4 regions of the Paenibacillus sp. FSL K6-2441 genome follow, and region 4 is predicted to be linked to each of the others. Evidence: predicted binding sites of a transcription regulator. Region 4 holds the regulator's gene; each other region holds the start of a gene.
What was found. The regulator Rex, encoded in region 4, represses fermentation and respiration genes when NADH is low (regulators of the CRP and FNR family bind a similar motif). The targets are predictions, from matches to a motif close to TTGTGAAATATTTCACAA.
Positions count from the first base shown of each region.

Region 1 (3,111 bases), 1.7 Mb from region 4:
ACAGATTGTAACCGATCAGCTCGCCCATTTGCCAAGCGATTTGCGCTGTCGGCGGGTAAGGACGACCGTCCGGACCCATAAATACGGCGCTGTCACCCGCAACGAATACGTCCGGATGGGAGACGGACTGCAGGAATTCATTCACCGAAGCACGGCCGCGGTTCACTTCCAGTCCCGATTCGCCAACTAGCGGATTGCCTTGCACGCCGCCCGTCCAAACGAAGGTGTTGGCCACGATCTTTTGCCCATCCTTGAGATCGATCGTGTTGCCTTCCACATTGGTCACCGGCAAGCCGGTCAAGAACTTCACGCCGCGTTTCTCGAGGCTGGCTGTGGCGCGCTCGATCAACTCGTCCGGCAGCACCGGCAAGATCTTAGGTCCAGCTTCCACGAGCATGAGCTTGATCTCGCTTTGAGGTACGCCGTATTTCTTCGTCAGTTCCGGCAGCTTATCCGCGATTTCGCCAACCAGCTCGACGCCAGTCAATCCGCCGCCGCCGATCACGATCGTAGCATCGGCTTCGTTGCCGCTTGCCGCATATTCGCGAATACGCGATTCGATATGCGCATAAATCCGTTTGGCATCGTCCGCCGATTTCAGCACCATGCTGTGCTTCTCCAAGCCCGGGATGCCGAAATACGCAGTAATGCTGCCCAGACCAACCACAAGGGCGTCATAAGACAACACAGTACCGTCGGAGAGCTTAACTTCTTTTTTGTCGACAGAAAAACTCTCAACCTTAGCGATCCGCAAATCGATGTCTTTGCCTTTAAACAGCTTATCGAGCGGCAAGGACACCGCGCGTTCGGAAATGCTGCCTGCGGCAAGGCGATGCAGCTCCGTAATGATTTGATGCGTCGGATATTGGTTCACCACCGTGATCCGCGCCTGCGATTTATCCATAAACTTACGGGCCGACAATGCGCTGAGTACGCCGCCATAGCCGGCGCCCAAAATTAAAATATGTTTTGACATAATCGTATTCCTCCGTTAGTTTTGTTGGCGGTCCCGTTCACCGGACACTTGAAGATACGCGTTAACGAACCGGAGCAGCTTTTGCGTTTGCGGGTCCTTCAGCATCTTCATCAACCCAAACACGCCAATGACTTCTTGGCTGTCCTCGGCACGATCCTTCGCTTCGATGACGTTAGCCGCCAAATGCTTCACCTTGCCAACAACTGGCCCGGCAATTTCCGAAATGGCGCCTACCGTGTCATTCTTCAGAATTTCATCCGTCGCCACCGCTTTGGCAAAATCATACGTTTTCGTCAAAACTCCAACGAGCTCATTTAATTTGGGAAGCTGCTCAACCAGAGCGGTCAGCGATTGCTGCACCTCCGGCTTCAAGAGCTGCTCCAGGAGCTCCTGCTGCCCACTTGCGGTACCAGCTACGGATTGCTCCGTTTTTGTTTCAGTAACTGTCTCTGACATATTCGATTCTCCTTTGCGATAATCTGAGGATTCGCTAGCCGAACTTCTGTTCAAGCATAGTGTTCCTCCTTTGGATGCCTCTAACCAATTTTAAGTTAGTGAAAATTTGCACATCTTAAACCTGAACAATCCGAATAAATTGTAACACATTTTCAAGAAAAAAGGACCATGCAAGTGACAAAATTCACGGCCCTTATCGATATCATTTTTCGATGAATCCTAATTTCCGCATGATAACGGCAGGTTCTCTTTCAAAAAATCATAAAACAGCTTTTCCGTTGGCGCGAGCTCGCGATTCGCCGGAATGATCACCCCAACGTCCCGGGTGACCTGAGGCTCCATCATCGGCAGCGACACGATCGTGGAAGGAATATGCTCGCCGAGCGCAATCTCCGGAAGCAACGTCAACCCCAGCCCGGCGGACACCAGCCCCTTAATCGCGTCCAGATCATCCCCTTCAAACGACACCTTTGGTTGAAATCCGATTTTGTCGCAGGCGTCCACCACGATTTCCCGCAGAACAAAGCCTTTCGGGAATAATACGAATACATCCTCCCGCAGTTCGTCCAGCCCCACGGATTCACGGTCAGCCAAGCGATGTCCGGCAGGCAACAGCACCTTGAACTTTTCGCGGAATAACATTTCCCCTGTGACTTGGGGTTCCCCTTGGGGCACCGGACCAATCATGGCCAGATTCATCAAGCCGCCGCCGACCCAGTCCAGCAGCTCCCGATACGACCCATGCTGCAGTTGAAAATGCACCTCCGGATACCGGCGCCGAAACGCCGACACCACCGTCGGCACCAGGTTGGCCGCCAGACTGCTCGGGAAACCGATGCGGACCGTCCCGCGCTCCGGATCCAGATACTCGTTAATTTCCTGTCGCGCCTGCTCAAGGACCTTCATCATTTGCTCCATATGCTGCAGGAACTGCCGGCCGATGGGTGTCAGCTTCACCTTCCGGCCTTCATGGACAAACAGATCGACGCCCAGCTCTGCCTCCAGCTTAAAGATTTGCCGACTGACCGCCGACTGCGACACATGCAGCGCATACGACGCTTCCGTCACATGCTCCAGCTTGGCCGCCTCAATAAAGTATTGGATTTGTCTGAGCTCCATCCCCTCACCCCGTTAGCTGCATTTTTCAGGCTATACCCGATTGGGATTGACCAAACCCAAACTCTTATAGCTTACACCTCATGTAAATATATTAAGAACCATTATATCGGCTCCCTTGTGAAAACGGAAGCAGAAAAGGCTATTTATTGAGTAATATAACTAGTCCCTTCCTATAGTGGTTATAGTGGTGCCCGAAACGGGGGCTGATGAGACAAGCGGGGCGACAGACGGGCAAAGTGAAGTTGCAGTTACGCAAAGTGAGGCGCTGACAGTAAAGCGAAGCCGCTGATGAGCAAGGTAGGGCCGCATGAGCTGCAGACGAATAAAGTGCGGTGACAAACAACCTAAGTAAAGACACCAAAACGACCCATGCGAGACACCACGACGCCCCAATCCAGACTACAAAAACTCCCCAAACACCTCAGACGTTCCAACCAAGGATGCAGGCGACTGAAGTGAAGCGCAAACGCCCTCTAAACGACCCTCCAAATGTAAAAGTACAGTTCATTTCACCCATTTCGACCGAAAAAAGGCGAATGGGATGTAAAAGTGCAGTTCAT
Region 1 covers NZ_CP150174.1:4,313,493-4,316,603, forward strand. The annotation lists gene NSQ80_RS19890 (NAD(P)/FAD-dependent oxidoreductase) at 1-976, opposite strand, end outside; gene NSQ80_RS19895 (DUF1641 domain-containing protein) at 992-1,432, opposite strand; gene NSQ80_RS19900 (LysR family transcriptional regulator) at 1,652-2,551, opposite strand.
Region 1: a site for Rex is predicted at 1,529-1,546, ahead of NSQ80_RS19895 (DUF1641 domain-containing protein). Genes of this name have one in related genera too.

Region 2 (3,111 bases), 110 kb from region 4:
GGTGACGAGCAGCAATTCGTGGTGCGTAAGCGTTCGACGGATATGATTTCTTAGCTGCTTACCGTCATTCGGCTGCTTACTATTGCAATAATGGATATGAAAATGTAAATGGTTCAGGTTCATGACCGCTCGCCTCCTGATCGAGACTTCCGCTGCAGAACGCAGCTACTGCGATTAGACCATACGGACGGGCAAACCGCAACCTCACCCCTAAGAAGACGTAAATATAGTATCTGATTGGGGGGAGGATAATAATGTGGAGTTAAAACCTTGGTTCACCCGGTGGACAAGGACGACTCGGGCCCAGCTGTTAATTGCACTCCTCGTTATTATTGGAATAAGTGTTTGGACAGCGCCTTATTTTTCGGAAGCGGTGTTTTACTTGCATGGGGACAAATTCAGACCGATCCATCAGGAGCCGCAGGCGGTAACGTATCGATCCTATGACGGTCAAGAGGTCGTGGTCATGAACGGTAACGATCCGGGCCAAAAGCGGGTAAGTATCGATCGGCAGGAATATGAGGTCCACGTTCTGGAAGCCCAGTGGGTTCCACGCTATGAGGTGATCTATCCGTCAGGGGAGCGGTTCCAGGTGGAAGCGCACGACGAGATCTTGTTGTGGCTGGACGATCAGGGCGAGTTGGTCCCTGAAATCTCATGGAACATCAATGGTGTCCCCCAGCCCATCGACGAACACGTTGGCTTGTATAGTCCTAGTATGATCGTCCGAGCGGCCTTTCCCGAATACCACAGCAAACAGGGGAGCTTGCTGCTCTACTACGGCTCCTATGTGCTCATGTTTTTCGGATGGAGCTTATTCCGCTTTGAGAAGCTGCAAAACGTCTTATTTCATCTCTCCTTACACGGGTTATGGGTGCGCGAGGCGGAACCAAGCGATTTCTATTATGTCTCCTGTAAAATCAGCGGTATCGCGATTATTGGTTTAGGAATCTATGTTTTCATCCAATCGTTCTTCATCTAAAAAACAAGGCCAACCTCATTCGGTTGGCCCTTCGTTTTGCTGTTATTTAACTTCCGTTGCACCTGTTACTTTGCCGTCGATTTTCGCGCTGGCTTGCACGTCGGCATTGGCGAAGTAAAGGTTGCCGTCAATCGTAGCGTTTTCGTACAGGTTGAAGCCGTTCGCTTCTACATATACGTCACCTTTCACGGTACCGCCTTGAATTCTCAGGTTTTCACTTTGTACGATCAATTTCGGAACCGTTAAGGTGTAAGAAGCAGTAACATTATGGTCTTCATCCTGCGCATACAACGCGATCTTGCGGTAGATGTCCTTCGACGCATCGTTTTTATCGTGGAATTCGCCGGCTACAACAACATCTTGATCCACCGTCAAGTCGTTTAGAATCGCGATGATCCAAGTCCCTTTCTCACTCACTGCATTCACGAACGCATCCGCTTGATTTACGATCGAAGCCGATGTGGTGGCGTCCGTTTGCTCCGCAGGTTTATTGGCGTTTGCCGCCGAGTTCCCGTCATTCGAACCGCAACCTGCCAGCAGTGCTGCAGCAAGCCCGGCTACAACCAATCCTTTGACCATTTTCATGTTGTTTCCCTCCTGTTTTTCTCTTCAGTTTGAATTATAAAAAAAAGCGGCTTTTGTTAATGTGATTTTTTTCACTTATATGTGCGAAATTTCACATTGTTGGTCACAGCTTGTTCATCTTTGACGCTCCCTCCTCAAAACCTCGTAAGTTCGACTTGACCGCTGCCGCCCGGTACTGTTCCTCGACGAACCTACAACCGGACTTGATACGCGGAGCCGCCGTGTGCTGTGGGATGGCATCACGGAATTGGCTCGGGCGGATGCGCGGGTTACCACCACAAATCCAAGGGTATCAGCCCTGAACGCGTAATTTAAACCTCGGCCTCCATCCGTCCGAGAGCGGCTAGCGAGAACTCATCCTGCGTATGGAAACTCAATCGTCCGATGCCGGCTACAGTCAAGTCGACGTAATTTTCATGTTCCTCATCCCCTTATTAAGGTTGGGCGAAGAACATCCCTTCTGCCGCTTTAAGCTAAGCTCTCCAAGTATTCGCGGACTTGCCCCGGCGTCTTGGCGAATTTGCTGTGCAGGTGGGCGATTTTCTCCCCGTTTTTATAGACGAGCAGGCTGGGAATCCCTCGCACCTCATTGGCTTCAGCCAGCGGCTGGAATTCCTCTGCATCCATCGCGTAGAACTCTTTGTCCGGATGCTCCTGGATGATATCCCCGATAAACCGGTCGAGGTTCTTGCAATCCGGGCACCAGGTCGTATCAAATTTGATCACCGTATACTGATCTCTTTGAATTAATTGTTCGAATTGCGATTCCGATTGGACACGTTCCATCCGGATCCACTCCTTTAATTGTAGTTTTGATAGTTTAATTTTGAAAATTTGCTCTACATTGATTATAGCGCATCCGTGCAAAGACGCCAGCGTCTTCATCAAGGTTTCATCTTCGCGGATCCATGGTACAATCTTTGGTAAAAATAACGTGAAAGGACGGGGCTGCATCATGCTCCTCGCAATCCTCTTGTTTGTTGTCGCCGGACTCGCCGAAATCGGCGGTGGCTATTTAGTTTGGCTGTGGTTGCGCGAATCCAAACCGCTATGGTACGGAATCGCTGGCAGCCTGATTTTGATCGTATATGGCATCATCCCAACACTGCAGAAGTTTCCAAACTTTGGCCGCGTTTATGCAGCGTATGGCGGCGTATTTATTGCGCTCGCTGTGTTATGGGGCTGGTGGGTGGACAAGAAAACCCCCGATCTCTACGATTGGCTTGGCGCCGCCATTTGTCTGATCGGCGTCTCCATTATTCTCTGGGCACCACGACATTAGAAAGGACATCCAGGTTATGAACTTATCTTCCATTTCGGCAGCCATCGCGCCGCTTGATTTAAGAAGCTGTTTAATCCACACCCAAGGCAGGCTGGTGCTTGAACATTACCGGAACGAACAAATTGTGGACGAGCTCGCCAAAATTAACTCCTGTACGAAGAGCTTTCTCTCCGCCCTGTTCTGCATCGCCTGGGACCGCGGTCTCCTGCCGCCTCCCGACACTCCGATTCGCTGCTTCTTTCCGCAGCTGGAGGAAGATCCG
Region 2 covers NZ_CP150174.1:2,511,155-2,514,265, forward strand. The annotation lists gene NSQ80_RS11395 (AraC family transcriptional regulator) at 1-123, opposite strand, end outside; gene NSQ80_RS11400 (hypothetical protein) at 257-982, shown strand; gene NSQ80_RS11405 (polymer-forming cytoskeletal protein) at 1,025-1,567, opposite strand; gene NSQ80_RS11410 (thioredoxin family protein) at 2,036-2,353, opposite strand; gene NSQ80_RS11415 (YnfA family protein) at 2,523-2,849, shown strand; gene NSQ80_RS11420 (serine hydrolase) at 2,866-3,111, shown strand, end outside.
Region 2: a site for Rex is predicted at 1,647-1,664, ahead of NSQ80_RS11405 (polymer-forming cytoskeletal protein). Genes of this name have one in related genera too.

Region 3 (3,111 bases), 2.1 Mb from region 4:
CGGAGCAAGCCCTCTCGCGGACGATCCGCAAATTTACGGAGCGGTTCCATTATGTCGAGGAACGGCTTCGCGAACAGGGCAAAACACCTGGCGACAGCACATTAGCCGAAATGGACGCCTTATGGGACGAAGCTAAGTCGAAAGAACGGGAATGATGGGAGAAAAGGACTAAATTTCAGTTTTTTTGAGAAAAAAACAAAAAAAAGTTCCTAAGAGTGCAGGATTTTTCAAATCAAGCAAGAATACTCATACAAAGATAACCATCTGGCGCTGGGTAGGCTTGAAGGCAGGCCTGAAGCCTATAGTGCCAAGGTATCACCTATTTCTTTAATTATTGGGAGGCATTATTAATGAACAAAACAGATCTGATCAACAACATTTCCAGCAAAAGCGGTTTGACGAAAAAAGACGTTGAATCCGTATTGAATGGTTTTCTCGGCGAAATTACCGATGCACTTGCTAGCGGCGACAAAGTTCAACTGATCGGCTTCGGTACATTCGAAACTCGCAAACGCTCCGGTCGTACGGGCCGCAACCCGCAAACCGGCAAAACAATCGAAATCCCAGCTTCCACAGTTCCGGCATTCAAAGCGGGCAACAAACTTAAAGAAGCTGTAAAATAATGCGTCTCGATAAATTCCTGAAGGTATCGCGGCTGATCAAGCGGCGCACCGTGGCGAAGGACGTCTCCGAACAAGGCAGAGTTCTGATCAACGGGCGCGAATCCAAACCGAGCAGTACGGTGAAGGTGGGCGACGAAATTACGGTTCAATTCGGCCAGAAGCTGGTGACCGTGCGCGTCGAACGTCTGGTCGAAACGACTCGTAAGGATGAAGCTGCTTCGATGTATACCTTAATCAAGGAAGAGCCCATCGCAAAAGAGACCGGTCTGGACTGGTCCTGACATAGTGACGCTCAGAGCATGTTCCGTTTCTTCGGGGCATGCTCTTTTTTAACCTCATGAGGTGTAAAAAATATCCTAGCCAAACTGTGAATTCATGATAATATAGTAAATACACTTACTAATGTTTTCGATAAGCACACATCTGCTTCTTAGAGAACACCTCTGAATCAACCTCATGTTTAAATCATCGACGCTGCACATGCGGCACACCTCTACGAAATGAAATCGCGCCTAACGATCAAGCAACTTTCATACTAACGATCGAACAACCAAACGAAGCAGGAAATGAAGAAACAGGCAACAACAAACCAACTAGAGCAGTAAATCCTATCGTCGCTCAGGCTGCAGCTCACTATTCAGAAACCGGGGTGATCCAATCAACGAAGATAATTTAAAACGCTTACAAAGTGAAAATATTCACAACTATTTCGTTCATCATTTTTCACGACAGCCATAGGGTATACCAAGGTCCATAATCCAGTCTATCCAAAGGATGATTGTCTGATGAAACAGCTCGTGCACAAGCTCTATGCGCGGGGAGAGCTCTCCAAGGAGGAGCTCGTCGATCTACTGGAGCATATGGATGTCGAAACGCGCAAGGAGCTCTTCCGATTGGCCCGTCTAAGGCGGGAGCAGGCTTACGGGGACAAGGTGTATATGCGCGGTTTGATTGAATTTTCAAGCTACTGCCGGCGGAACTGCTTGTATTGCGGACTGCAGGCCGGGAATCGCGAAGCGGAGCGTTATCGGCTCAGCCCGGAGGAGATTCTCGAATGCTGCCGGGAAGGATACGAGCTGGGCTTCCGCACGTTTGTGCTCCAAAGCGGGGAGGATCCCTGGTATACGGCCGATCTGCTGGCTGCCTTAATCCGGGAGATCAAAGCGGAGTTTCCGGATGCGGCCATCACCTTATCCATCGGCGAGCGGGAGGCGGAAACCTACCGATTGCTGTATGAAGCGGGGGCGGATCGCTTTTTGATGCGTCATGAAACCGCTTCCCGAAGGTTGTACCAGGCGCTGCATCCTTCGATGTCCTTTGATCACCGGCGCCAATGTTTGGAGACGCTGCAGTCGATCGGCTATCAAGTTGGTGCAGGCTTTATGGTCGGGTTGCCCGGCCAGACCGCGGAGGATTTAGCGGAGGACTTGAACTATCTCCAAACGCTAAACCCAGACATGATTGGCATTGGCCCGTTTATTCCCCATGATCAGACCCCGCTTGGCAATGCGAAGGCCGGATCGCTGGAGGATACACTGGTTATGGTCGCGCTGGCCCGCCTGTTCCTTCCCGAAGCCTTAATTCCCGCGACAACCGCGCTTGGTACGTTACACCCGGAAGGAAGGGAGTTGGCGCTGAAGGCCGGGGCCAATGTGGTCATGCCCAATCTGTCACCCGTTGCCGTCCGCAAGAAATACGCTTTGTACAACAACAAAATCTGCACGGGTGATGAATCCGCCCAGTGCAGGCATTGCCTTGAGCTCCGGATTGAAGCCGCGGGCTTTTCCGTAGATATGGGAAGGGGGGACAGCCTGAAGGCGCTGGCAAGCCGCCGTCATGCTTAGTCATCGTTGCACAGAAGTCGGTTGAGTCAAGAGATGAGGCATTTTTAATTCGTTATTATTCGTGAATTATTTCACAAAAAACGTAGAGGAGACATGGCGAATGAGCATATTGACCAAAACCAATGACCTTGGCTTTTTTGAAATTCGGCTGGAATCTATCGGCGGGCTCGGCGCCAACCTGGCCGGGAAGATGCTGGCGGAATCCGGGGTGCTTGGGCTCGGCCTAAATGGAGCAAGCTTCTCGTCTTATGGTTCGGAGAAGAAGGGCTCCCCGGTGAAGAGCTTTATCCGCTTTTGCGAGCCGGACGTGGAGATCCATGACCACAGTCCAATCGAGGAACCCCACGTCATCGGCGTGTTCCACGAAGCGTTGCACAAAACGGTAAATGTCCTAAGCGGCTTGAAGCCGGACGGAATCGTATTGGTGAACTCAACCCGCGATTTTGAGGAAATTCGGCGCGACCTGATGTTCCCTTACGGGACGCTCGCTGTGGTGGACGCGATGGGGATTGCCATTGACGAGCATACGAAGGTGAACACCTCGATGTTGGGGGCGTTGTTCCGGATATGCGATTTTTTGGATCCAGATTCGATGCGCGAAGTGATTCAGCATACATTCCAGAAAAAATACCCGCACTTGGTGG
Region 3 covers NZ_CP150174.1:52,763-55,873, forward strand. The annotation lists gene mazG (nucleoside triphosphate pyrophosphohydrolase) at 1-155, shown strand, start outside; gene NSQ80_RS00235 (HU family DNA-binding protein) at 351-623, shown strand; gene NSQ80_RS00240 (RNA-binding S4 domain-containing protein) at 623-904, shown strand; gene hydE ([FeFe] hydrogenase H-cluster radical SAM maturase HydE) at 1,409-2,467, shown strand; gene NSQ80_RS00250 (2-oxoacid:acceptor oxidoreductase family protein) at 2,568-3,111, shown strand, end outside.
Region 3: a site for Rex is predicted at 1,310-1,327, ahead of hydE ([FeFe] hydrogenase H-cluster radical SAM maturase HydE). Genes of this name have one in related genera too.

Region 4 (3,111 bases):
CTGTTTACGGACATCCAGGCGGGGCATCAGCTGCTGCCGGGTTACGAGCGGCTGGTTATCGATGAAGCGCATCATTTAGAGGATGTGGCCGGCAAGCATTTGGGGATTCATATGAAGTATTTTACGGTCGTGCATACGCTGACCCGGTTATTTAAAGACAGCAAGACGGGGCAGCTGGCCAACCTTCGCAGCTCGCTTGAAGCGTCGGGCGCGGAGAAAGCCTCAGAATGGTGCTCGGTCATCGACGGAATCTATCCAACGCTGGTGGACGTGAAGGAGAGCTGGGACAAGCTCAGCGAGCTGCTGTTCAGCTTGATGCCTGACCGCAGCGACGCCGCCCCTGGCGATCCCGGGCAATTCGTGTACCGGCTGTTGCCGAATCGAAAACCAAAGGATTGGGAGACGCTGACCGCGCTCGAAAATCAAATTTACGTAGGTCTTGGCGACGTGCTTCGGAAAGGGGAGCGCCTCCTGTCCGAAATCCGAGAAGAGCAGGACGATTATGCAGCGGAGAGCCTGATCACCGATATCAGCGGCTTGTTTAAAGATTTAGCCGGGGAACGGGAAGCGCTGCGCTTCTTCATGAAGTTGGAGAGCGAGGACACCGTCTATTGGATGGAGGCGAACGGGAACTTCCGTAGCCGGTCGCTCCAGATGTATGCGGTGCCGATTGACGTCAGCGCTCAATTGAAGCAATTTTTCTTCGACCGGAAGAAGAGTGTCGTTATGACGTCCGCGACTTTATCGGTGGATAAATCGTTCCAATATATGATCGAGCAGCTTGGCTTGACTGAGGCGGCGGAAGAGGATCGGTTGATCACAGCGATGCTGCCCTCGCCGTTTAACTACCGCGATCAGGCGTTGCTGGTGATCCCGCGCGATTTTCCAAGTGTGAAGGGCAGCGTGGGGGATGACCATTTCATTCATACGCTGGTGCAATCGCTGGCGGATGCCGCGGTGGCGACGCAAGGTCGCATGCTGGTGCTGTTTACATCCTATCGGATGCTCAGGCAGGTGTATGACCCGCTGAAGGAACTGCTCGCAGCGGAGGGAATCACGGTGATCGGGCAAGGGATGGACAGCGGCAGCCGCACCAAGCTGACCCGGCGGTTCCAAGGGAACAGCGCATCGGTGCTGCTCGGGACAAGCAGCTTTTGGGAAGGGGTGGATATTCCTGGCGAGGCGCTGACCAGTTTAGCGATCGTACGCTTGCCGTTCCAGCCGCCAAACCACCCGCTGGTGGAAGCGAAGAGCGAACGCCTGCAGCGGGAGAAGAAGAATCCATTCATGAAACTGTCCGTCCCGCAAGCGGTTATCCGTTTTAAGCAAGGATTCGGACGACTTGTCCGCTCGTCGCATGACCGCGGCATCGTGATCGTTTATGATACCCGGATCCTGGAATCTTATTATGGGAAATATTTCTTATACTCTTTGCCCGGACCGAAGATGGAGCATATGCCATTAACTCAGATGGTTCCGCGCATCTCGGAATGGTTAAATCCCGAAGCCTAAGCCGCTTCATAGATCGCATTGAAGAATAGGGGGAACAAGCATGAAGTCAGATAAAATTTCGGACGCTGTTGTCCGCAGACTGCCGGTTTACCTGCGTTTCTTAAATGAACTCAGCCGACGGGAGGTGCCAACGGTGTCCTCCCAGGAGCTCGGACAGAAGCTGGATCTCAATCCGGCGCAAATCCGTAAGGATTTGGCTTATTTCGGCGATTTTGGACGGAAGGGGATCGGCTACGATGTCGCTTATTTGATTGAAAAAATTCAACAAATTCTCAATCTGGACCAACAGATTAACGTCGCGCTGGTGGGTGCCGGGAATCTAGGGCAAGCCCTTTCGAATTATAATGCGTATTTGAAGGATAATATGAAGATTGTTGCGGTGTTCGACGCTTCACCGGCTAAGATCGGCAAGCAGATCAACAACATCACGATTCAGCCGATCGAAGAGCTGGCGGAAACCGTCCGGGCGAAAAATATCCGCATCGGCATCATCACCGTGCCGGATACGGAGGCGCAACGCGTAGCGGATGAGCTGGTTGCCGCCGGAATCGGTGCGATTCTGAACTTCGCGCCAACGATTCTGAAGGTTCCGCCGGAAGTTCGGATCCATGCGGCTGACTTCACTACTGATTTGCTGAGCTTGGCTTACTACTTGGAAGACGGAAAGGAAACAAGCAACGTATGAGTCGTAAATGGTTAATTAAGAACGGGACGTTTGCCGTCTTAAATGCGGACCGTCCTGTAATTCACGGATATATGCTCGTTGAGGGCGATACGATCAGCTATATTGGCGAAGAGCGCCCGGAAGGCGTGGAAGGCGCCGAAACGTTGGACGGCAAAGGGTTGTTGTTCCTGCCGGGCCTGATCAATACCCATGGCCATGCGGCGATGTCGCTGCTGCGCGGCTATGGGGATGATATGGTGCTGCAAACCTGGCTGCAGGAGAAAATGTGGCCGATGGAAGCCAAATTTACTGCGGCGGATGTGTATGCCGGTACGGCGTTATCTGTGTTGGAAATGCTCAAGGGCGGGACGACGACGTTCCTGGATATGTACGATCACATGGACGAAGTGGCCAAAGTCGTGGAGGAATCGGGTATTCGCGCCGTGTTGATGCGCGGGGCCATCGGGTTGTGCTCCCCGGAAGAGCAAGATCAGAAGCTCAAAGAAGCGATCGCGTTTGCTCAGAACTGGCACGGCAAGGCAGAAGGCCGCATCACCACGATGATGTCGCCGCATGCACCATACACCTGCCCGCCAGCCTTTATCGAGAAATTTGTGCAAGCTGCCCATGATCTCGATTTGCCGATGCACACGCATATGTCGGAGACGCGCGCCGAGGTAGAGCAGAACGTTAACGATTACGGCGTCCGCCCGGTAGAACATTTGCTGAAGCTGGGGATGTTCTCCCGCCCGACCCTGCTTGCCCACGCTGTGCATTTGACGGACGAGGAAATCGACATCTTGGCAGCGCACGGCGTTACCATCTCGCATAACCCAGGCAGTAACCTGAAGCTGGCCAGCGGGGTCGCCCGCATACCAGAACTCCTGAAGAAGGGCGTAGTTGTATCGCTGGGTACCGACGGTCCGGCGAGCAAT
Region 4 covers NZ_CP150174.1:2,621,575-2,624,685, reverse strand. The annotation lists gene dinG (ATP-dependent DNA helicase DinG) at 1-1,512, shown strand, start outside; gene NSQ80_RS11925 (redox-sensing transcriptional repressor Rex) at 1,553-2,197, shown strand; gene NSQ80_RS11920 (amidohydrolase) at 2,194-3,111, shown strand, end outside.